3 regions of the Ramlibacter sp. AN1133 genome follow, and region 3 is predicted to be linked to each of the others. Evidence: predicted binding sites of a transcription regulator. Region 3 holds the regulator's gene; each other region holds the start of a gene.
What was found. Region 3 encodes LexA, which represses DNA repair genes until DNA is damaged. Its sites were predicted from a motif close to ACTGTATNNNNATACAGT; they were not measured.

Region 1: the regulator LexA is predicted to act here: its motif matches at 2,364-2,381, upstream of WG923_RS06830 (ATP-dependent helicase).
Region 2: the regulator LexA is predicted to act here: its motif matches at 5,594-5,611, upstream of recA (recombinase RecA).

The regions. Positions count from the first base shown of each region.
Region 1 is NZ_JBBKTQ010000004.1:116,238-123,933, reverse strand. It holds gene WG923_RS06835 (hypothetical protein) at 1-153, shown strand, start outside; gene WG923_RS06830 (ATP-dependent helicase) at 284-2,359, opposite strand; gene WG923_RS06825 (DUF4019 domain-containing protein) at 2,578-3,096, shown strand; gene WG923_RS06820 (DUF4142 domain-containing protein) at 3,081-3,662, opposite strand; gene WG923_RS06815 (DUF4142 domain-containing protein) at 3,697-4,338, opposite strand; gene WG923_RS06810 (hypothetical protein) at 4,424-6,013, opposite strand; gene WG923_RS06805 (hypothetical protein) at 6,280-6,654, shown strand; gene WG923_RS06800 (ZIP family metal transporter) at 6,674-7,537, opposite strand; gene WG923_RS06795 (dienelactone hydrolase family protein) at 7,589-7,696, opposite strand, start outside.
Region 2 is NZ_JBBKTQ010000002.1:449,042-456,737, forward strand. It holds gene WG923_RS04560 (SET domain-containing protein) at 1-419, shown strand, start outside; gene WG923_RS04565 (biotin--[acetyl-CoA-carboxylase] ligase) at 433-1,197, shown strand; gene WG923_RS04570 (SPOR domain-containing protein) at 1,206-1,862, shown strand; gene WG923_RS04575 (glutathione S-transferase family protein) at 1,884-2,543, shown strand; gene WG923_RS04580 (sensor histidine kinase) at 2,646-4,124, opposite strand; gene WG923_RS04585 (response regulator transcription factor) at 4,265-4,936, opposite strand; gene WG923_RS04590 (MarR family winged helix-turn-helix transcriptional regulator) at 5,035-5,511, opposite strand; gene recA (recombinase RecA) at 5,655-6,713, shown strand; gene recX (recombination regulator RecX) at 6,733-7,182, shown strand; gene argC (N-acetyl-gamma-glutamyl-phosphate reductase) at 7,306-7,696, opposite strand, start outside.
Region 3 is NZ_JBBKTQ010000031.1:41,937-49,632, forward strand. It holds gene WG923_RS27020 (type IV pilus assembly protein FimV) at 48-2,117, shown strand; gene WG923_RS27025 (MFS transporter) at 2,135-3,322, opposite strand; gene WG923_RS27030 (D-2-hydroxyacid dehydrogenase family protein) at 3,347-4,354, opposite strand; gene WG923_RS27035 (DUF1993 domain-containing protein) at 4,503-5,021, shown strand; gene WG923_RS27040 (hypothetical protein) at 5,041-5,319, opposite strand; gene lexA (transcriptional repressor LexA) at 5,427-6,125, opposite strand; gene WG923_RS27050 (asparaginase) at 6,197-7,135, shown strand; gene adk (adenylate kinase) at 7,326-7,696, opposite strand, start outside.

The DNA of each region.
Region 1 (7,696 bases), on a different contig from region 3:
CTGCCGCGGCTGCTGCCGGAGCTGCTGCGCGAGGGGGACGAACCCGATTTCGAGGATGTGGAAGAACTGCGGGATGCCATGGCTTGCTCCTTGGTTCGGTTGGTTTCGGCCGTCGCTCTTTCGAACTTCGCTTCGGCCACACGGCCAATCTAGGCACGTGGGCCGGGGGCACTGTCGGCATGCGCCAGTGCATCGACGTAGGAAACGCCCTGCCCTCGCCGCTGCACTTTCGGCAGAGGCAGGACGCGCACCGACGCGAACGAGGCGCAGCTTCGCGCGTCGGTCAGCGCCAGGCGGCGCGAGCGCGATCGCGCACCTGCATCACCGGCGCGGTGGGTCGGGCAGGCAGGCCTGCACCAACCGCAGCTTCCGGCCAGGCGACCTGCTCGAAGTGCTTCGCCATCGCCTCGGAAATGAAGCGCGAGCGGCCCGCATACACGTGGCGGTCGCCGCCGCCCGATTGCTGCGAGACGTAGAAGCGCTGCGGCACCAGCAGGTGCAGCTGCTCCTTCGCGCGCGTCATCGCCACATAGAGCAGGCGCCGCTCCTCCTCCAGCTCCTCGGTCGTGCCCGTGGCCATGTCGCTGGGGATGCAGCCGTCCACCACGTTGAGCACGTGCACCGCCTTCCACTCCTGGCCCTTGGCGCTGTGGATGGTGGACAGGATCAGGTAGTCCTCGTCGCGCAGCGGCGGGCCGCTCTGGTCGCTGGTCACCTCGGGCGGGTCGAGCGTCAGCTCGGTGAGGAAACGCTCGCGGCTGCCGTAGCCCGCGGCCAGCCGCGCGAGCTGTTCGCAATCGAGCTTGCGCACCTGCGCGTCGTCGTGCAGGCGCTCCAGCACCGGCAGGTACCAGGACTTCGCCAGTTCCATGTCGGCCGGCCAGGCGAGTTCCGCGTCGTTCAGTTTCGCGTACAGCGATGCGAGTTCGCTCCAGCCTTCCCTGGCGGACGACGGCGGCTCGAAGGCCTGCAGGGCCTGGTGCGGATCGCTCGCCTCGCCCAACGCATCGAGCAGGCGCGTGGCGGTGGCGGCACCGACGCCGGGCACCAGCTGGGCGACGCGAAAGCCCGCCATGCGCCCGCGCGGATTCTGCGCGAAGCGCAACAGCGCCATCAGGTCCTTGATGTGCGAGGCCTCGAGGAATTTCAGCCCGCCGAACTTCACGAACGGGATGTTGCGGCGGGCGAGCTCCAGCTCCAGCGGCGCGCTGTGGTGGCTCGCGCGGAACAGCACCGCCTGCGCCTTCAGTGGCGCGCCGGCCTCGCGCTGGCGCAGCACCTGGTCGGCGACCCAGCGCGCCTGCTGCGCCTCGTCCGGCACCAGCACCAGCTGCGCGCGCTGCGAAGATGCCTTGTCGGTGAACAGGTCCTTGGCGTGCCGCTCGCGCGCCGCCGCGATCACCGCGTTGCTCGCTTCGAGAATGGGCTGGGTGCTGCGGTAGTTGCGCTCCAGCGTGACGATGCGCGCCGGCTGCGCGAAGCGGTGCGGGAAGTCCAGGATGTTGCGCACCGTGGCGCCGCGGAACGAGTAGATGCTCTGCGCGTCGTCGCCCACGACGGTGACGCCCTGCCCGGTGGGCTTGAGCCCGAGCAGGATCTGGGCCTGCAGCCGGTTGGTGTCCTGGTATTCGTCGACCAGCACGTGGTCGAAGCGCGCGCCGACTTCCTCGGCGAGCGTGGGCTCGGCCATCATGTCGGCCCAGAACCCGAGCAGGTCGTCGTAGTCCAGCACGTTCTGCTGCTGCTTGGCCTCCACGTAGGCGCCGAACAGCTTCTTGAGTTCGTCCTCCCACTGCGTGCACCACGGGTAGACCGACTGCAGCACCAGGCCCAGCGGATCGCGGGTGTTCAGCACGCGCGAATAGATGCCCAGGCAGGTGCCCTTGAGCGGGAAGCGCTTCTTCTGGTCGGCCAGCCCGATCTCGTGCCGCACGAGGCCCATCAGGTCCTCGGCGTCGCCCCGGTCGTGGATGGTGAAGTTCTCCTCCAGCCCGATGCGCGGCGCGTATTCGCGCAGCAGGCGCGCGCCGATGCCGTGGAAGGTGCCGCTCCACGGCAGGTCGGGCAGCGCCTGCGTGCCGGGCAGGCCCAGCGCCTGCTGCAGCACGCCGCCCACGCGCCGCTCCATCTCCTGGGCGGCCCGCCGGCTGAAGGTGAGCAGCAGCATGCGCTGCGGGTCCGCGCCGTGGCGGACCAGGTTGGCGACGCGGTGCGCCAGCGTGTTGGTCTTGCCCGAGCCGGCGCCCGCGATCACCAGCAGCGGCCGGGTGTCGGCAGCGCTCTCGCCGGTGCCATGCGTGGCGGCTTCGCGCTGCTGCGGGTTGAGGGATGCGAGCGGATCGGGAGACTGCAGGTCCATGGCGGCTGTATGTTAATCCAGTGATCCCCTCCAGCCTCCGGTCGGCACTGCCTCCTGGACCGACCAGACGCCGATCGCCGGCGGCCGCTTCCATCCGCCCGCCTGGCGCGCGGAGTGCCGCGGGTAAATGCCGGGTAAAAGGGTGTACGCGGCCGGACGGGTGGGCGGCAGCCGGTAGACTGCGCTGCGCCTTTGCCGTGTTTCCTGGAGTTTTCCCCATGCGCCTCGTTCCCACCATGCTGGCCCTGGGCCTTGCCCTCGCCGTCGTGGCCGCGCCGGCGCAGATCAAGCCCTCGCCGCGCTATTCCAGCCCCTCGCTCACTCTCCCACCGAGCGCGGCCCCTGCCCCCGCACCCGCGGCAGCATCCGCACCGAAGAACCCGGACGAAGAGCTGGCGCGGGCCGGCCAGACCGCAGCCCACGGGTGGCTGCTGCTGCTCGATCGCAAGGACTGGGGCACGGCCTGGGACGCCTCCAGCCAGGTGTTCCGCCAGTCCGTGCCGCTGCCGGCGTGGATGGACGGCATCCCCAAGCTGCGCGATCCCTTCGGCGCCTTCATCGAGCGCCAGCCGGTCGACGCCACGTACAAGACCACGCTGCCCGGCCGGCCGGCCGGCGACTACGTGACGGTGCTGTTCAAGAGCCGCTTCGCCAACAAGGCGGACGTGGAGGAAACGGTGACCACCGTGCGCGAGCCGGACGGCCGCTGGCGCGTCACCGGCTACACGGCGCGCTGAGGCTTGAGCGAGGCGTTCGGCAGGGCCTTGCCGGCCTTGGCGAATTGCAGGCGCAGCGTGGGGAGCTGCCGCTCCACCCAGGCCTTGAGCACCGGGTCCTCGGCCTGCAGGGCGACCCGCTCGTAGTTGCTGATGTCGACCTGGTACGACTTGATCACCACCTCGTCGACGTAGAGCCGGTCGAACTTCGCCCCATTGAGCTTCGCCAGCTGCTTGAGCAGCTTGGCGTGCTCGTTGGTCGCCAGCGGCATCGCCATGCCGCGCGCGTGCAGCAGCCGCAGCAGCTCGGGCTGCGCGGTCTGCTGGCGCGCCAGCAGGCTGTGCGCCAGCTCCTTCACCGCCGGATTGTTGGAGCGGGTGAGGGCGACGCGCGCGCCCTCCGCCTGGAAGCGCATGTTGGCGGCACTGAGCTGCAGGAAGCGGCGCTCCAGGCGCTGCGCCGGCGTCAGCGGCTTCGCATCCGCCACCGACGACGCGGCATACCCCGGCGCGCGGGCCGTCGTGGCCGCCGCGGGCAGCGCCGCCAGCGCGGCCGCCGCCACCATCCCCCAGATCGCCGTGTGCATGCCTGCCCCCTCCTCGGACACGCGACGGAGCCGCTCAGCGCTTGCCGGCTCCCATCGCAGCTGCATTCTTGCCCGATTGCGGCAATTTTTCCGCCGCCGCGAGGTGGTCCCGCAGCACGGGCAGGGTCTTGTCGACGAAGGCCTTGAGCTCGGCGTCCTTCACGTCCTTGCGCGCCTTCTCGAACAGCTTGATGTCCTTCTCGTGCGCCTTGATGCCGACCTTGCGCACGAAGTCGCGGTCGAACTCCGCGCCGTTCTTCTTGCCCAGCTTGTCGATGTCGCGGCGCAGGGAGTGCCTGGGTGCGGCCGGCAGCTCCACGCCCTTGGCGTTGGCGAGCTGCACGAGCTCGTTGTTGGCGGCGGTGTGCTGGTCCACCAGCATGGTGGCGAAGGCCTTGACCTCCTGGTCGTTCGCCTTGGCCACTGCCAGCTGCCCGACCTGTACCTCGAACATCCCGCTGCTGGCGGCCTCCTCGATGAACTTGCGATCGCCGCGCGCGATCTTCCGGCTCGTGGCGGGCAGGTTGCGCGTGCCGGCGCCGGGTTGCGCCATCGGGGCGGACGGGCGGCCGATGGCGGACCGGTCCGTGCCGGCGGTGGTCTGGGCCTGCGCGGCACCCAGGCCGAAGGCCAGCGCCACCAGCGCCGGCAGTGCGAGAACGCGGGTCGATTTCATTGCATGCTCCCTGTCTGTCGTTGGAATCGGTGCCGGGAAAAAAAGGCGGCGCCGCATGCGGCGCCGCCGGTCCTGCTGCAGGCGCTCACTTGCGGGTGCTGCCGGAGCCGCTGCTCCCGGAGCTGCTGCCGCTGGAGCCGCCCGCGCTGCCGGAGCCGCTGCTGCCACTGGACCCCGTCGTGCCGCCCGAGCCGCCGCCCAGGCTGCTGCCGGACGTGCCGGAGCTGCCCGACGACCCGCTGCTGCCGCTCGTCCCGCTGCCCGTGCTGGCCGTGCCGCCCGCGCCATGCAGGCTGGTCGATCCGCTCTGGCCGGTGGAGCCGTAGCTGCCCTGCCCGGAGCCGCTGCCCACGCCGCCGGACATGCCGCTGGTGCCCGACGCACCGCTGCCCGGCCCCATGCTGTTCTGCCCCTGGCCGCCGCTGCGGCTGTTGCGCCAGCTGGTGAACTCGTCGCTGAACTTGCGATAGCGCTCCTGCCGCCACGACTGGTAGTCGTTGTCCAGGTTGCGGATCTGCTCTTCGCGCCACTGGTGGTATTCGGGGTCGTGGTGGGGGTGCTGGCCACTGCTGCTGCCGTAGCTGCTGCCGCCCTGGTTCCAGCTCGAGCCCTGGCTGCCGTAGCCGCCGACATCCTGGCCGCCGCCGCTCCAGCTGCTGCCCTGCCCGTGGCTGCCGCCCTGGCCATAGCCCTGGCTGTGCCCACCGCCGTAGCCCGTCTGGCCGTAGCTGCCCGTGCCGCCGCCGAAGCTGCCCTGGCCGCTGCCGTAGCCGCCACCCTGGCTGCCGCCGTACTGGGCGCCGCCGTAGCCCTGTCCGCCCGAGCCGTAGCCCTGGCTGCCGTAACCCTGGCCGCCGGCATGGCTGCCCTGGCCCGTGCCGCCGGCGGGGCTGCCGTAGCTGCCCTGGTTGTAGCTGCTGCCCTGGCCGCCGTAGCCCGGCTGGTTGTGGCCTTGGCCGCCCTGCCAGCCCTGGGTGCTGCCATAGCCGCCACCGCTCTGGCCATAGCCCTGGCTGGCGCCATAGCCGCCACCGGCCTGCCCGTAGGTGCCGCCGCCCATCTGCCCGTAGCTGCCCTGGCTGCCCATGCCGCCGCTCATCTGGCCGTAGCCGCTGCCGCCCATGCCGCCACCTTGGCCGTAGCCGTGCATGCCGCCACCCTGGCCACCGCCCCAGCTGCCCTGCTGGCCGCCATAGCGGCCCCAGTCGCTCTGGCCGGACTGGCCCGACGGGCCGCCCCAGCTGCCCTGGCCGTAGCTGCTGGCGCCCGCGCCGCCGAAGCCGGAGGACTGCATGCCGCCCGCATTGCGGCCACCGCCGAATTCGCTGCCTTCGCCGCGGCCCCAGCTGCCGCCGCCCTGCTGGCCGCTGGCGTAGTCGGGGCCCGACTGGCCGCGGCCATACCCGTGGCCTTCGCCGCCGTAGCCGCCGTACCCCGAGGATTGCTGCGATCCGAATTCGGATCCGGAGCGCTGGCCGCCGTAGCCGGCCTGCGAGCCTTGCGAACCCGGGGATCCCTGCGCTGCCTGCGAGCCTTGCGATCCATAGCCGCCCTGCTGGCTGCCCCAGCCGCCGCGCGCCTCGCTGCCGCTCATGCCCTGGCCACGATCCTGCTGCTGGTCGCTGCTGCCCCAGCGGCCCTGGCGGTCGCGGTCCTCGTAGTCACGAGATGCCATGTCTCATTCTCCTTCTGGATGCTGTCGGTCGATGCTGACGAAGGACTTCCCGGCCTCACGAGCGATGGCCCACGTCCTCCATCAAGCGGTCACCTTAGGACTGCGGCGCTGACAGCCCTGTCGGACAACATCCGCAGGAATGTAGGACTGCTGTTCCGTGCTGAAACGATCAGCATCGAGCTTCACGCAGCCTTTGCTTGCGCGCCGGCCGGGATTGACACCGCGGGTGCAAGATCCACGACAGTCACCTGAAGGAGCAGTACGTCATGGGAAGCAAGACCCGCATCATCGGCATTGCAGCCGCCATCGCAGCGAGCGCCGCGCTGTTCGCCGCGCCCGCGCAGGCGCGCACGTCCATCAACCTGTCGATCGGCACGGGCGTGCCGTACGGCTATGTGCAGCCGGGCTATGCGTACACGCAGCCGGGCTACGTCTACAGCCAGCCGAGCTATGTGTACACGCAGCCCAGCTACGTCTACACCGAGCCGAGCTACGTCTACACGCAGCCCAGCTACATCTACTACGACAACCATGGCCACGGCCAGCGCCGGCACTACAACCGCGGCTGGTCCAACGACCGCGACCACGACGGCGTGCCGAACCGCTTCGACCGCCGGCCGAACAACCCGCGCCGTTACTGAGCCAGCGGCCTGATCGCGCTCAGTGGGCGTGCGAGAGCACGCTCACCAGCGTGACCAGCCCGATGCCGACCAGCAGCCAGGCGATCTGCGCCAGCGTCTCGCGGGCGCCGAGCCGCTTCTGCAGCTGCGGGATCAGGTCGGCCAGCGCCACGTAGATGAAGCTGCTGCTGGCCACCACCAGGAAGAACGGCAGGTAGTCGACCAGCCGGTCGACCAGCCACCATCCCACCAATCCCCCCAGCGGCGTGACCGCGCCCGCCAGCGAGACCTTCACCAGGGCCGCGCGGCGGCTGCTGCTCGTCTGGCGCAGCACGGCGAGGTCGCCGATGTGGTGCGGCACCTCGTGCGCGAGCACCGCCAGCGCGGCGACCCAGCCCAGGCGCGCGTCGGCCACGAAGGCGGAGGCGATCAGGATCCCGTCGCCGAAGCAGTGCACGCTGTCGCCGGTGAGCACGGCCCAGCCGCCCGAACGCACCGCCGGCTCCGCCAGCTGCGGCCCTGGATGCGCGGCGTGCGCGTGATGCGCGTGCGCGTGCCCCGCGTGCGCATGCTCGTGGCCCGGTCCCTCTTGCGCATGGTGATGCTCGTGGCCGTGGTGCCAGAGCTCCGCCTTGTCCAGGAGGAAGAAGAACACCAGCCCCACGAGCAGCGTCCCGAACAGGGCCTGCGCGTCGTGGCCGCTCTCGAGCGCCTCCGGCAGCAGGTGCATGAAGGCGGTGGCCATCAGCGCGCCGGCCGCCAGGCTCAGCAGGTGCTGTTCGGCCGGCCCGCGGTCCTGCGGGCCCGCGCCGGGCAACCAGCCCAGGCGCATCAGCGCGGCGGCGAGCCAGACACTGCCGATGCCGGCGGCGAGCGTGGCGAAGAGGATGGCGATCAGGGTCACGTGAAAAGCCGCCCCTGGGGGCGGCCGGCAGCAGGGTCGTTGTTCTCGGGCTCAGGCCACGCCGTGTGTCTTGAACCAGTCCAGCGCGCGCTTCCATCCGTCTTCCGCCGCCTGCCTGACGTAGCTTGGGCGGTAGTCGGCATGGAAGCCATGCGGCGC
Region 2 (7,696 bases), on a different contig from region 3:
ACGGCAAGGGCGTGTTCGCCCTGCAGGACATCCCCGAGGGCGAGACGCTGATCGAATACGTGGGCGAGGTCATCACGTGGAAGGAGGCCCAGCGCCGCCACCCGTGGAATCCCGAGGATCCGAACCATACCTTCTATTTCCATGTCGACGACAAGCGCGTGATCGACGCCGCGGTGGGCGGCAACGCCGCGCGCTGGATCAACCACTCCTGCAACCCGAACTGCGAAGCCGACGAGGTCGAAGGGCGCATCTTCATCAAGTCGCTGCGCAACATCAAGGCCGGCGAGGAGCTGAACTACGACTACGGCCTGATCATCGACGAGCCGTACACGAAGAAGCTCAAGGCGGAGTACCCCTGCTGGTGCGGCAGCAGGAACTGCCGCGGCACGCTGCTGGCGCCCAAGCGCGGCAAGCGCTGAGCACACCGTGACCATCAGGTGGCCGGCGGAGGCGATCTGGGAGGCGGTGGCGCCGCTGGTGCCCGGCTTCACGGTCGAAGTGCTGCCGCAGCTCGACTCGACCAACACCGAACTGATGCGCCGCTCGCGCGGCGGGGCGGCCGATCCCGTGCTGCTGGTGGCCGAGGAGCAGACGGCGGGGCGCGGGCGGCTGGGGCGGGGCTGGCACAGCGCGGCCGGGGATTCGCTGACCTTCTCGCTGGGCCTGCCGCTGGCGCCGGCGGACTGGTCCGGCCTGTCGCTCGCCGTCGGGGTGGGCGTGGCGGAAAGCCTGGATCCGGCGATCCGCCTCAAGTGGCCGAATGACCTGTGGGTCGGGGACCGCAAGCTGGGCGGGATCCTGATCGAGACGGCGAGTTTCGGCGACGGCGCCAGCGGCGCGCGCTACGCGGTGATCGGCATCGGGCTGAACATCGCACCACGCTCCGCCGAAGGCCTCTCCACCCCGCCGGCCGCGTTGCGCGAACTGCTGCCGCACGCCGGCGCCCCGGAGGTCCTGCAGCTGGTCGCCGCGCCGCTGGTGGCCGAAGTGCTGCGCTTCGCCCGGAGCGGCTTCGCGCCCTGCCAGGCCCGGTTCGACGCGCGCGATGCGCTGCGCGGGCGTGCCGTCACGCTCAGCGACGGCACCGAGGGCGTGGCGCAGGGCGTGAACGCCTCGGGCAGCCTGCTGGTGCATACTGCGGCCGGCCTGCAGGCCGTGAGCAGCTCGGAGGTGAGCGTGCGGCCGGCGGCGCCCTGAATCCACCCATGCTGCGCCTGATCGTCCTGCTGCTCCTGCTCGCCAACGGCGGCTACTACGCGTGGTCGCGCGGGCTGCTGCAGCCCTGGGGCGTGGGGCCGCTGCAGCAGTCGGAGCCCCAGCGCCTGCAGCAGCAGATCCAGCCCGAGGCGGTGCGCATCCTGCGGCCGGACGAACTCCAGCGCGTGCAGGAGCAGGTGGCCCAGGGCCCGCGCCCGGCCGAATGCCTGGCGACGCCCATGCTCGACGAGCCGCAGCTGGCACAACTGGGCACCGCACTGCAGACATGGCCCGCCGGCTCGTGGAGGTTCGAGACCGTGGTGGAGCCGCCGCGCTGGATCGTGTACATGGGCAAGTACGCCGACGTGGAACTGCTGGCGCGCAAGCGCGCCGAGCTGCGGCAGCTCGGGATCTCCTTCGAGGCCCCCACCAACCCGCAGCTGGAGCCCGGGCTGTCGCTGGGGACCTATGCCAACGAGCCCTCGGCGCTGCAGCAGCTCGACATCCTCGCGGCCAAGGGCGTGCGCACCGCCCGCGTGATGCAGGACCGCCCGGAGCAGCGCGGCCAGCGCCTGCTGCTGCCCGCGGTGGACGATGCCCTGCGAGCGCACCTGGACGAACTGAAGACCGCCCTCGGCGCCAAGGCCCTGCGGCCCTGCCGCTGAACCCACCAAGGAGACCCACCGATGTCGCTCAAGCTCTATTTCGCTCCCGGCGCCTGTTCCTTCGTGCCGCACAGCCTGCTGGAAACGGCAGGCGCCGCGTTCGAGCCGGTGATGGTGAAGCTGCACAAGGGCGAGCAGAACGAGGAGCCGTTCCGCTCGCTCAATCCGCGCGGGCAGGTGCCGGTGCTGGTGGAGGGGGGCGAGGTGATCACCCAGATCCTGGCCATCATCCAGCACATCGACGCCAGGTTTCCGGAGCAGCAGTTCCTGCCGCGCGAGACGCTGGCGCGCACCCGCGTGCTGGAGACGCTCGCGTGGATGAACAACACGGTGCATCCGACCTTCACGCACGTGTTCATGCCGCACAAGTTCGCCGGCACGCCGGAAGCGCAGGCCGAGGTCAAGGCCTTCAACGCCAGGGTGTACGCGGGGTATCTCGGCGAGATCGAGGCGCTGGCGCGCAAGGCGGCGGAGCGCGGCCGGCCCTGGCTGGGGGGCGAGCGCCTGGGGCCGCTGGACGTGTACGCGCTGACCCTGCTGCGCTGGGGCGGCTTCGCGCAGATCGACCCGGCCAGTTACCCGGCGCTGTGGGCCCACGTGCAGAAGGTGGCGCAGCAGCCCGGCGTGGCGCGCGCGATCGAGCGCGAGCGCCTGCAGCTGAACCTGTACAAGCCGGCCTGAATTCCCGTCGTTCCCGCGGAGGCGGGAATCCAGGGCTCCCGATGCTGCGCGCTGCGCGCGCAGTGCCGGATCCCCGCCTGCGCGGGGATGACGGGGATGGAGTTACGCGCGAGCCGCGCCCTCCTCGGCCGGCACGGGGGTGTCGGCATCCGGCGGCGCGAAGCGCACCGTCACGCGCGTGCCCGGCGGGTTCTGCCCCGGGCGGGCGTCCTCCAGCTCGATCGTGGCCCCGTGCTGGCGGGCGATCTCCTGCACGATCGGCAGGCCCAGCCCCGAACCGTCGACGTTGGTGCCCAGCGCTCGGTAGAAGGGCTGGAACACCAGTTCGCGCTCGGCCTCGGGGATCCCCGGGCCGGTGTCCTCCACCTGCAGCACCAGCACCTGCCCGAAGGGGTCGGCGAGGACGCGGGCCGTGACCACGCCCGGCTGCTGGTCGGTCGAGGGCGTGTAGTTGACCGCGTTGTCCAGGAGGTTGCGCACCAGCTCATTCAGCAGGGTCGGGTTGCCGTGCAGCCGCACGCCGGGAAAGCCCGGCTCCGGGCCGTCGTAGCCGATGTCGATGTGCTTGTCCATCGCGCGCGGCACGGTGTCGCGCACCGCCTCGGTCACGATCTCGATCAGGTCGCAGGGCTGGCGCACCAGCACCTTGCCGCTGTTCTCCGCCCGCGCCAGGGCCAGCAGCTGGTTCACGGTGTGGGTGGCGCGCATGCTGGAGCGGCCGATCTGCTTGAGCGACTGCTTCAGTTCCTCGGGATGGAACTGCTCGCGCTGCGCCAGGTCGGCCTGCATGCGCAGCCCCGCCAGCGGTGTCTTGAGCTGGTGGGCCGCGTCGGCGAGGAAGCGCTTCTGCGTGGCGATGGAGCTGGTCAGGCGCGTGAGCAGGTCGTTGACCGACGACACCAGCGGTGCCACTTCCAGCGGCACCACCTTTTCGTCCAGCGGGCTCAGGTCGTCGGGCTTGCGCGCGCGGATGCGCTCCTCCAGCTCCGACAGGGGCTTGATGCCGCGCACCAGCGCCATCCACACCAGCAGCACCGCCAGCGGCAGGATGGCCAGCTGCGGCAGCATCACGCCCTTGATGATCTCGGTGGCGAGCACGGAACGCTTTTCGCGCGTCTCGGCCACCTGCACCAGGGCGGCCTGCACGCCGGGCACGTCGACGCGCACCCAGGTGTAGGCCACGCGCACGCCCACGCCGCGCATCTCGTCGTCGCGCAGGCGCGTCTCGCCCGGGGCGGGGCGCTCGTCGTCGGGCGGCGGCGGGAAGTCGCGCTCGCCCGAGAGCAGTTCGCCGCGCGAGCCGAGCACCTGGTAATAGACCTGGTCGGCGTCGTCCGCGCGCAGGATCTCGCGCGCCGGCTGCGGCAGGTTGAAGGCGGCGCGCCGGCCCTGCACCGTGACGAGCTGCGCGAGGGCCTGCACGTTGTATTCGAGCGCGCGGTCGAAGGGCTTGCCGGCGATGCTCTGGGCCACCAGCCAGGTGAGCGCCAGGCTCACCGGCCACAGCAGCAGCAGCGGCGTGAGCATCCAGTCCAGGATCTCGCCGAAGAGCGAGCGTTGCTCACGCTGGAAGATTTTCATGCCGGGACATCGTGCAGGGCGGGTTTCGTAGGCTGGCGGTGAGCCGCGCCGGCGCGCGAACCCCGGCGATGCGCCAGGCGCCGGGGTTCGGCGCTGCGCGCGCTCACCGCCAGCCTACAGGAGCACGGCCCGTGCCTTCCTTACTGGATCTTCTCGAGACAGTAGCCCAGCCCCCGCACCGTCGCAATGCGGATCGGCCCCTTCTCGATCTTCTTGCGCAGGCGGTGGATGTACACCTCGATGGCGTTGTTGCTCACCTCTTCGCCCCACTCGCACAGGCGCTCCACGAGCTGGTCCTTGCTGACGAGCCGGCCGGCGCGCTGCAGCAGCACTTCCAGCAGCCCCAGCTCGCGGGCCGAGAGTTCGACCATCTTGCCGTCGATGGTCGCCACGCGGCCGGCCTGGTCGTACACCAGGGGGCCGTGCTTGATCGTGGCGGTGGTGGCCCCCATGCCGCGGCGGGTGAGCGCGCGCACGCGCGCCTCCAGCTCCGACAGGGCGAAGGGCTTGGCCATGTAGTCGTCGGCGCCGAGGTCGAGGCCCTTGACGCGCTCCTCGATCGCGTCGGCCGCGGTGAGGATCAGCACCGGCATGGTCGAGCCGCGGGCGCGCAGCTTGCGCAGCACTTCCAGCCCGTGCATCCGGGGCAGGCCCAGGTCCAGGATCAGGAGGTCGAACTCGTTGTTCGTCATCAGGGCCGCGTCGGCCTCGGAGCCGCTGGCGACGTGGTCGACGGCCGCACCCGCCGCGCGCAGGCTGCGCAGCAGACCGTCGGCGAGCACCTGGTCGTCTTCCGCGATGAGGATCCGCATGCTTGTCTCCTGTGAAGCCTGCGCCGGGCGCGACTGTCGGCCGGATTCTAGGTGGCCGGTTCGCCACCCGACTGACGTGGATCAGTTCGCCGCGCTGCTCACGCGCTGCCGCCGGCGTAAGCCTCCAGCCCGAGCGCCACGACAGTCGCCACGTCGCCGCCCACTTCGGCGCGGAACTCCTGCTCGGCCTGCGCCACCGCGTCCTTGAAGGCCTGCAGCCAGGCCAGGCCCGTCGGGGTGAACCGGACCAGCCGGGCGCGCGCATCGCGCGGGTCGGGTTCGCGCTGCACCAGGCCCCAGGCTTCGCACTGGTCCACCAGGTCGCCCATGGCCTGCTTGCTCATTCCGGCGCGCTGCGCCAGGTCGGTCAGGCGCGTGCCCTGCAGCTCGAGGTGGCGCGTGATGTGGATGTGGGCCGCGCTCACCTGCGCGCGGGCGGCGAGGTTGGACAACGCCAGCGGGACATCGATGTTGTGCGCCATCAGGTGCAGCACGCGTTCGTCGAAGCGCCGCATGGCCTCGCCGAGCAGGCGCCCGAGATGCGTCAGCCGCCAGCCTTCGTCCAGTGCATTCATGCACAAATCGTAAGGCAAACTGACCAAAAAACCTGTTGTCCGTTTCCAAGCTGGCTCGTTACATTACTGGCCATGCATCCAGCCTGTGCTTGAATCCAGCTGGAAGGCCGCAACAACCCATTGATTCCCAAGGAGAAACCGAGATGGACGCCCAAGTGAAGGGATCGAGGATCGCCCCCGCCGACAACGAGAAGGCCAAGGCCCTCGCCGCCGCGCTGGCCCAGATCGAGAAGCAGTTCGGCAAGGGCACGATCATGCGGCTCGGCGAAGGCGAGAAGATCGAGGACATCCAGGTCGTCTCCACGGGCTCGCTGGGCCTGGACATCGCGCTGGGCGTCGGCGGCCTGCCGCGCGGCCGCGTGATCGAGATCTACGGGCCGGAGTCCTCGGGCAAGACCACGCTCACGCTGCAGGTCATCGCCGAGATGCAGGCCCAGGGCGGCCAGTGCGCCTTCGTCGACGCCGAACACGCGCTGGACATCCAGTACGCGCAGAAGCTGGGCGTGCACGTGTCCGACCTGCTGATCTCCCAGCCCGATACCGGCGAGCAGGCGCTCGAGATCGTCGACAGCCTGGTGCGCTCCGGCGCGGTGGACCTGATCGTGATCGACTCCGTGGCGGCCCTGGTGCCCAAGGCGGAAATCGAAGGCGAGATGGGCGACTCGCTGCCCGGCCTGCAGGCGCGCCTCATGAGCCAGGCGCTGCGCAAGCTCACCGCCACGATCAAGAAGACCAACTGCATGGTCATCTTCATCAACCAGATCCGCATGAAGATCGGCGTGATGTTCGGCAGCCCCGAGACCACCACCGGCGGCAACGCGCTGAAGTTCTACGCCTCCGTGCGCCTGGACATCCGCCGCACCGGCACCATCAAGAAGGGCGAGGAGGCCATCGGCAACGAGACCAAGGTGAAGGTCGTGAAGAACAAGGTGGCGCCCCCGTTCAAGACGGCGGAATTCGACATCCTGTTCGGCGAGGGCATCAGCCGCGAGGGCGAGATCATCGACATGGGCGTGGCCAACCAGGTGCTGGAGAAGTCGGGCGCCTGGTACGCCTACGCCGGCGAGAAGATCGGCCAGGGCCGCGACAACGCGCGCGAGTTCCTGCGCGAGAACCCGGAGCTGGCCCGCGAGATCGAGAACAAGGTGCGCGACAGCCTGGGCATCCCGCTGCTGCCGCCGGACGTCGAGAAGGCCGAATAAGGCGCGGGGGAAGGCGATCATGGCCTTCGGCCAGTTGTCGGTGAAGGGCCGCGCGCTCAAGCTGCTGGCCGGCCGCGAGTACTCGCGGCTGGAGCTGCAGCGCAAGCTGGCCGCCAAGGAGCCGGATCCGGGCGAGATCCAGCGGGCGCTGGACGAACTGCAGGCCAGGGGATTCCTCGACGAACAGCGCGTGGTGGATTCCATCGTGCACCGGCGCGCGGGCCGCGTGGGCACCGGTCGCATCCGGCAGGAACTGCAGGCCAAGGGCATAGACGCGGAGCGCGTCGCCGTGGCGGTGGCGAGCCTGAACGCGACCGAGTTCGAGCGTGCCCGCGAGGTGTGGCGGCGCAAGTTCGGGGTGTTGCCGGAGGATGCCGCGCAGCGCGCGAAGCAGGCGCGCTTCCTCGCGGCGCGCGGATTCAGCGGGGAGGTCGTGCGGCGGGTGCTGAACACGCCGGACGACGAATAGGCGCGCTGGGGTTCGCGCAGCTCACCGCCAGCCTACGCGCCGGCTGCTCGTGCGCCAAGGGTGGCGACGGAGGTCGCAGGCTGGCGGCGAGCCGCGCCAGCGCGCGAACCCCAGCGTTCCCCGTCAAACCCCGAGCATCAGCTTCAGGTTCTGCACCGCCGCCCCGCTCGCCCCCTTGCCCAGGTTGTCCAGCCGCGCGATCAGCACCGCGTGCGCGTAGTCCATGTTGTGGTACACGCGCAGTTCCATCTTGTTGGTGTCGTTCAGCGCCTGCGGCTCCAGCTTGCCGTCCTCGGTCGGCGGCTCCACCGTGACCCACTCGCTGCCTTCGTAGTGGCGCCTGAGCACGGTCTCGAGGTCGGACGGCGTGGGTTTGCCGGGTAGCGTGTTCAGGTGCAGCGGCAACTGCACCAGCATGCCCTGGCGGAAGTTGCCCACCGAGGGCACGAAGATCGGCCGGCGCACCAGGCCCGTGTACTTCATGATCTCCGGCAGGTGCTTGTGCTTCAGCCCC
Region 3 (7,696 bases):
CAACTTTCTTGGGACGCGGTTCCGGCTTGCCTAGAATGGTCGCCTTGATGTTTCACAAAGTTACCTGCCGTGCCGTGGCCCTTGCCGCGTGCGGGTGGCTGGTCGCGTTCGATGCCAGCGCCCTCGCCGTCGGCCGCGCCCGCGGCGCCGTCCTCGTGGGGAGGCCCCTCGAACTGACCATCCCCGTGACGCTGGATGGCAAGGGCGAGGACTCGCCCTGCGCGAGCGCCGAAGTCTTCTACGGCGAGGAACGGGTGCGCAGCGATCCGACGGTGCGCTGGGAGCCGGGGACCGGCGGGCAGGGCGTGCTGCGCGTGAGCTCGCCGCTGCCGGTCGACGAGCCCATGGTGACCGTCTACCTGCGCGTCGGCTGCGGCCAGAGCACGACGCGGCGCATCGTGATGCTGTCCGAGTTGCCACCGGACAACGAACCCGGCACCCTGCCGCGCATGGCGAACGTGCCGGCGCAGCCGTCGTTTCCGACGCCCACGCCTGTGCGCCCCGCACCGGCCCCGGCGCCCGCCGCGGCCGCCGCGGCGAACCCGGGCGCGGGCCCGGGCACGGGCGGTGCGCGTGCCACCGGACCGCGCCGCCGCGATGCGGGTGCGGCGGATGCGGCCGTGGCCGCCCTGCGCACCGAGCGCGCCCTGCCGGCGGCGCCCGCGGGCCGACCGGCCGCGCCGGCGCCGGCGACGCGCGCCCGCAAGCCCGAGGCTGTCCAGCCCCGGCCCCGCCTGAAGCTCGAACCGCTGGAGCTCGGCCCCGAGCGCGATCCGGTGCTGCGCCTGTCCTCCGAGCTGCGCACCGAAGTCTCCACCGATCCGCAGCGCCGCGCCGCCGCCGCCGCCTTGTGGAAGGCGCTGCAGAAGGGGCCGGACGAGGCGCTGCAGGACGCCCTGCGGCTGCAGTCGGTCGAACGGGAATTGCGGTCCCTGCGCGACATCACGCAGCAGAACGCCGCCACGGTGGCGCGCATGCGCGAGGAGGTCGAGCGCGCCCGCGGCCAGCGCGGCATCGCCGGCGGCATGGTCGCGGCGCTGTCGCTCGTCCTGCTGGCGCTGCTCGCGTGGGTCGGCTGGCGCTGGTGGGGCGACCAGCGCCTCAAGCGCGTCGGCCGCTGGTTCGAGGAGCATGGCGAGGCCGCGAGGGCCACCAGCTCGCGCCATCCGGCGCACGGCCTGCAGACGCAGCCGGCACCGATCCTGCGGGAAGGCCCGCCGGCACCGGTCCTGCGGGAAGCTTCCCCGGCGCCGGCGAGGCGGGATGCGCCTTTCGGCGCTGCAACGGCCGCCGCCGCTGCGGCGGGCCTTGCCGCCGGCGCGGCCGCGGCGAGGTCCGCACCGGCCGCACCGGCCGCGCCTGCCGCCAGCGCCCCGCGCGAGGAATTCCTTGCCAGCCGCGGCGGCATCACGCGCATGGTGGGCGTGCAGGAACTGATCGACGTCCACGACAAGGCCGATTTCTTCCTCTCCATCGGCGAGTACGACCAGGCGATCGCGTTGCTCGAGGCGCATGTGCACGACGACGTGGAAACCAGCGCGCTGGCATGGATGGACCTGCTGGAGCTGTACCACTCGCTGGGCCGGCGCGCCGAGTACGAGCGCCTGCGCAACGAGTTCCGCCAGCGGTTCACGGCCAGCGTCCCCGAATTCGACCATTTCGACCAGCCGAGTGCATCGCTGGAGAACTACGGGCGCGCACTCAGCCGCATCGTCGCCCTGTGGCCCTCGCCGCGCGTGCTGGACGTGATCGAGGAATCGATCTTCCGCAAGCCGGGCCTGCCGGGCGCGGAGCCCTTCAGCCTTGAGGCGTACCGCGAACTGGTGCTGCTGTACCACGTGGCCAGGGAAATGGCGGAGGAGGGCAAGGGCGCCGCCGCGACGCCGACCTTCCACGACACGGCGGTGCATCCGCTGAACCTGGCCGAGCGCGCCGAGCCCCACGCCGAGCGGGAGCTGCTGATGGTGCCGCCGCCCTCGGTGCGGCTCGGGGTCGACATCGACCTGGGCGACCTGCCCGAGGGCAAGCCGGGCGGCCGGGAACTGCCGGCGCTGGACTTCGACCTCGACGAGCCGACCACCTTGCCGCCCTTCGACTCCTCGCGCAAGGGGCCTTGAGGGCTTCGTCGCCCGGGCTAGCGCCGGGCCGAGGCGAAGCGGCTGGCCAGCGCACTGGCCGCCATCGCCGCCACGAGGCCGGCCACGCCGGCCCAGTGCAGCGAATCCATCCCGCCGCCGGCGATCAGCCAGCCGCCGGTGGCCGCGCCGACCGCCTGGCCGGCGTACATCGCCGAGGAATTCAGCGCCACGGTCGCCGAGGCCAGCGCCGGCGCGATGCCTACCAGCCGCGCCTGCTGCGCCGAGTTGGTGGAAAAGCAGCCCAGTGCCCACGGGATGGTCACGAGGACCGCCAGCGGCAGCGACACGCCCAGGGGGAAGATCAACAGGCTGCCGGCCATGAGCGCCAGGCCGATCATCACCGCGCGGCCGGCGCCGACGCGGTCGATGTGGCGTGTCATCAGCATGTTGCCGGCCAGGCCGAAGGCGCCGAAGCACATGAAGTAGAAGCTCAGCGCGCCGGGCGCCAGGCCGAGCTTCTGGCGGAAGTACGGCGCCATGTACGAGAACAGCACGAACTGGCCGGCGGCGGAGAGCACGGTGACGCCCACGGCTACCATCAGCGCGCGCGAACCCAGCGTTTCCCGCCAGGCGGCGAGCGACAACGCCGGCGGCCTGATGCCGAAGGGCAGGGCGCGCCACACCCACGCTGCGCTCAGCATGCTGAACGCGGCGACCATGACCATCGCGCTGCGCCAGCCGAGCGTGCCGCCCACCAGCGCGCCCAGGGGCATGCCGATCACGGAGGCGAGCGACCAGCCGAGGAAGATGAAGGTGATGGCGCGCCCGCGCTGCGCCAGCGGCACCAGCAAGCCCAGCGAGGCTGCGGCCTGCGGCGTGAAGATCGCGGGCGGCAGCAGCGCCAGCACGCGCAACGCGAGCAGCCAGGCGAAGGACGGCGCGAAGGCGCAGGCCAGGTGCAGTGCCGCGTACCAGAGCATGGAGATCGACAGCAGCAGCCGGCGGTCCCAGCCGGCCACGAGGGAAGCGAGCAGCGGCGCGCCGACGCACATCAGCACCGCCCCGGCCGAAATCAGCTGGCCCGCGGTGGACACGGAAACCGCCAGGTCGCGGCTGATCTCGTTGAGCGTGCCCGGCACCACCATCACGCCGGTGCCGATCACGAAGTTGCCGAACAGCAGCGGCCAGAGGACGGAGGGCAGCGGCTCGCGGGCCGGCAAGGACGAAGCGAGCTCGGTGGCCATAGGGGACGCTGCCGCGCCGGGGCTTCAGCGGCGGACCTGGAGGGCGCCGGGATTGACGATGTTGGTGGGCGTGCCCTTGATGAAATTCACCACGTTGTCGAAGGCGGCGCCGAAATACAGCTCGTAGCTTTCCTGCTCGACGTAGCCGATGTGCGGCGTGCAGATGCAGTTTTCCAGTCGCAGCAGCGCGTGGCCCTGCAGGATCGGCTCGCTTTCGAACACGTCGATGGCGGCCATGCCGGGGCGGCCGCGGTTGAGCGCGGCGATCAGCGCCTCGGGCTCGATCAGCTCTGCCCGCGAGGTGTTGACCAGCAGCGAGGTGGGCTTCATGCGATTGAGGTCTTCCAGGCGCACGATGCCGAGCGTCTCGTCGTTCAGGCGCAGCTGCAGGGTGAGCACGTCGCTGTCGGTGAACAGGGCCTCGCGGCTCGGCGCGGCCATCAGGCCGTCGCCCTCCGCCCGGGCGCGGGATTCGGGGCTGCCCCAGACCTGCACGCGCATGCCGAAGGCCTTGCCGTAGCCGGCCACCAGCTGGCCGATCTTGCCGTAGCCCCAGATGCCCAGCGTCTTGCCGCGCAGGACCTGGCCCACGCCGAAATTGGGCGGCATGGAGGACGACTTCATGCCGGACTGCTGCCAGGCGCCGTGCTTGAGGTTGGCGATGTACTGGGGCAGGCGGCGCATCGCCGCCATGATCAGCGCCCAGGTGAGTTCGGCCGGCGCCACCGGCGAGCCCACGCCCTCGGCCACGGCGATGCCGCGCTCGGTGCAGGCTTCGACATCGATGTGGGCGCCGACGCGGCCGGTCTGGGAGATGAGCTTCAGGCGCGGCAGCTTCTCCACCAGTTGCCGCGTGATGTGGGTGCGTTCACGGATCAGGACGATCACGTCGGCGTCGCGCAGGCGCACGGAGAGCTGGCCGATCCCCTTGACGGTATTGGTGAAGACCTTGGCGGGGTAGGCTTCCAGCTTGGTGGCGCACTGCAGCTTGCGCACGGCGTCCTGGTAGTCGTCGAGGATCACGATGTTCATTCCCTCGATTGTGCCTTGCGGCCCGGTCTGGCCATGGCTGCGCTGCGCGCGTGCGTTGCAGCCCGCGCGGGCCAGCCAGAAAGGGCCGGCGCCGGGGGTTTCCCGCACGCTCCTAAGATGGCGGCTTTCAGCGAAGAGGAAATTTCCCATGACGATGTCGATGTACGCGGCGAGCATCCCGGTGTTCCAGCACATGCTGCGCAACCTGGCCCACATCCTGGACAAGGGCGAGGCGAGCGCACAGGCGCGCGGCTTCGACCCTTCGGCGCTGACCACCTACCGGCTCGCGCCGGACATGCTGCCGTTCACGCGGCAGGTGCTGATCGCCTGCGACGCCGCCAAGCTGTGCGCGGCGCGCATCTCCGGCGTGGAGGCCCCGAAGTTCGAGGACACCGAGTCCACCTTCGCGGACCTGAAGGCGCGGGTGCGCAAGACGCTGGACTACCTGCAGGCGGTGCCGGCCAGCGCCATGGACGGCAACGAGGACAAGCAGATCACCTTCCCGGTGGGGCGCGACAAGACGCGCACCATGACCGCGCAGGCCTACCTCACCACCTGGGCGCTGCCCAACTTCTTCTTCCATGTGACGACCACCTACGCGATCCTGCGGCACAACGGCGTGGACCTGGGCAAGGCGGACTACCTGGCCGGCGCGGCCGGGCGCTGACCCGGCAGGCCTGGCGCGTTCAGCAGCCCTGGGCCTCCAGCGCGGCCAGGCGATCGAGTTCGGCGCAGACGTCCGCCAGCCGGCCGGAGATCACCATGCGGCCGGCCGTGCTGCGCGGCGCGCTGGGCTCCAGCACGCGGACGACGCGCAGCGGCTTGAGTTCATGCGCCCGGGCCGGCCGGGCGGGCAGCGCGCGCGCCGGCGCGGCGGGCGAGGCATCGGTGGGCGGCACGAGGGCCGCGAGCAGGCCGCGGAACGCGGCGGCCAGGCGGGACAGCGAAAGGAATGCGTTTGCCATGTGACAGCTCCTGGGGAGACACAGGCAGGATTGGAAGAAAGGCTGCTGCCGCAGGGTGATGGCGAACGCCTCGCCATACGCCTGCCACCTGCGGCGGCCGCCGTGGCCTACATGAGCATCGTGTTGCGGATCAGGCCGACGGCGATGCCTTCGATCTCGAAGGGTTCGCCGGGCTCCACCACGATGGTCGGGTAATCCGGGTTCTCGGCATGCAGCTCGATCAGGTGCTTGTTGCGGCGGAAGCGCTTGACCGTGACGTCTTCGCCCAGGCGCGCCACCACGATCTGGCCGTTCTTGGCTTCGCGGGTGGCCTGCACGGCGAGCAGGTCGCCATCCATGATGCCGGCGTCGCGCATGGACATGCCGCGGACCTTGAGCAGGTAGTCCGGGCGGCGCTGGAACAGGCCGCTTTCCACGTAGTACGTCTTGTCCACGTGTTCCTGCGCGAGGATGGGCGAGCCGGCCGCCACCCGGCCCACCAGGGGCAGCGCGAGCTGCAGCAGGGTGGGCAGGGGCAGGTCGAACTGCTTGACCCGCGCCTCCTGGATGGCGCGCAGCGTCTCGCCGCGCAGGCGGATGCCGCGCGAGGTGCCGCTCACGAGCTCGATCACGCCCTTGCGCGCGAGGGCCTGGAGGTGTTCCTCCGCGGCGTTGGCGGACTTGAAGCCGAGTTCCCCGGCGATTTCCGCGCGGGTGGGCGGGGCGCCGGTGCGCTCGATGGCGCTCTGGATCAGGTCCAGAATCTGCTGCTGGCGCGGCGTGAGCTTGGGTGGCTCCATCGACGACTCCTGGTCCGTTGCGGTCATGCGGGCGTTGGTTGCCATGGCGGGACTGTGTTGATATCCAGTATCTGTATTTTTGAACAGTTTGGAGCGGAATGCAAGCGCACGAAAGAAGAATCGTCGTCCTGGCCACCGGCGGGACCATCGCGGGGCAGGCCGCATCGGCCGGCGACAACCTCGGTTACCGGGCCGCGCAGATCGGCGTCGGGCAGTTGCTGGCCGGGCTGGCCGGGCCGGCGGGCTTCGCCATCGAAGGCGAGCAGGTCGCGCAGATCGACAGCAAGGACATGGACTTCGGCGTGTGGCGGACGCTCGCGCAGCGCTGCGCGCACTGGCTCGCGCAGGAAGAGGTCGCCGGCATCGTGGTCACGCACGGCACCGACACGATGGAGGAGACGGCCTTCTTCCTGCAGGCGGTGCTGGCGCCGGCCAAGCCCGTGGTGCTGACCGGCGCGATGCGGCCGGCGACCTCGGTGGCCGCCGACGGGCCGCAGAACCTCGCCGACGCACTGGCGGTGGCCGGCTCGGGGCAGGCGCGCGGCGTGTGCGTGCTGTTCGCCGGCACGGTGCACGGCGCGCGCGACGTGCAGAAGGTGCACGGCTACCGGGTCGACGCGTTCGCATCGGGCGATGCGGGCGCCGTGGCGTACGTGGAAGAAGGGCGCTTGCGCGTGCTGCGGGCGTGGCCCGAAGGTGCGACGGTGCAGGCAGTGCAGGCGCTGCCCGATCCCGCGCAGTGGCCGCGCGTGGAGATCGTCTCGAGCCACGCGGGCGCGGGCGGTGCGTTTGTGCAGGCGCTGGTGAAGGACGGCGTGCGGGGGCTGGTGGTCGCGGGGACCGGGAACGGGACGGTGCACCAGGCGCTGGAAGCGGCGCTGCTGCAGGCGCAGTCCCAGGGCGTGGCGGTGCGGCGCACCTCGCGCTGCCTGCAGGGGCGGGTGCTGCCGCACGCGGGCGACCGCCTGCCGGCGGCGGAGGGGCTCACGCCCGTGAAGGCGCGGATCGCGTTGATGCTGGAGCTGATGGGGCGTTGAGACGCGCGCGAAGCGCTGGGGTTGCGCGCGCTTCGCGGCTTACCACCAGCCTACGGATTGCGGCCCGCCGTAGGCTCGGGTGACGCCAGGAACCCCAGCGATGCGCGAAAAGAGCAGCCGCGGCTTCTGCGGTCCGTAGGCTGGGGTGACGCCAGGAACCCCAGCGATGCGCGCCAGCGCGGCGCCGGCTTCAGCAGTCCGCCAGCGCCTCCAGCGCCCGCGCCGTGATCTCGTCCACGTTACCCATGCCGTCGATCTTGCGCACCTTGGGCGCGTTCTTCGGATCGCCCTTGGCCCAGTTGCTGTAGTACTCCACCAGCGGGCGCGTCTGCGCGGCGTAGACGTCCAGGCGCTTGAGCACCGTCTCCTCGCGGTCGTCGTCGCGCTGGATCAACGGCTCGCCCGTCACGTCGTCGCGGCCTTCCACCTTGGGCGGATTGAACTTGACGTGGTAGGTGCGGCCGGAGGCGGGATGCGAGCGGCGGCCGCTCATGCGCTCCACGATGGCGGCGAAAGGCACGTCGATCTCCAGCACGCAGTCGATCTTCACGCCGGCGGCCT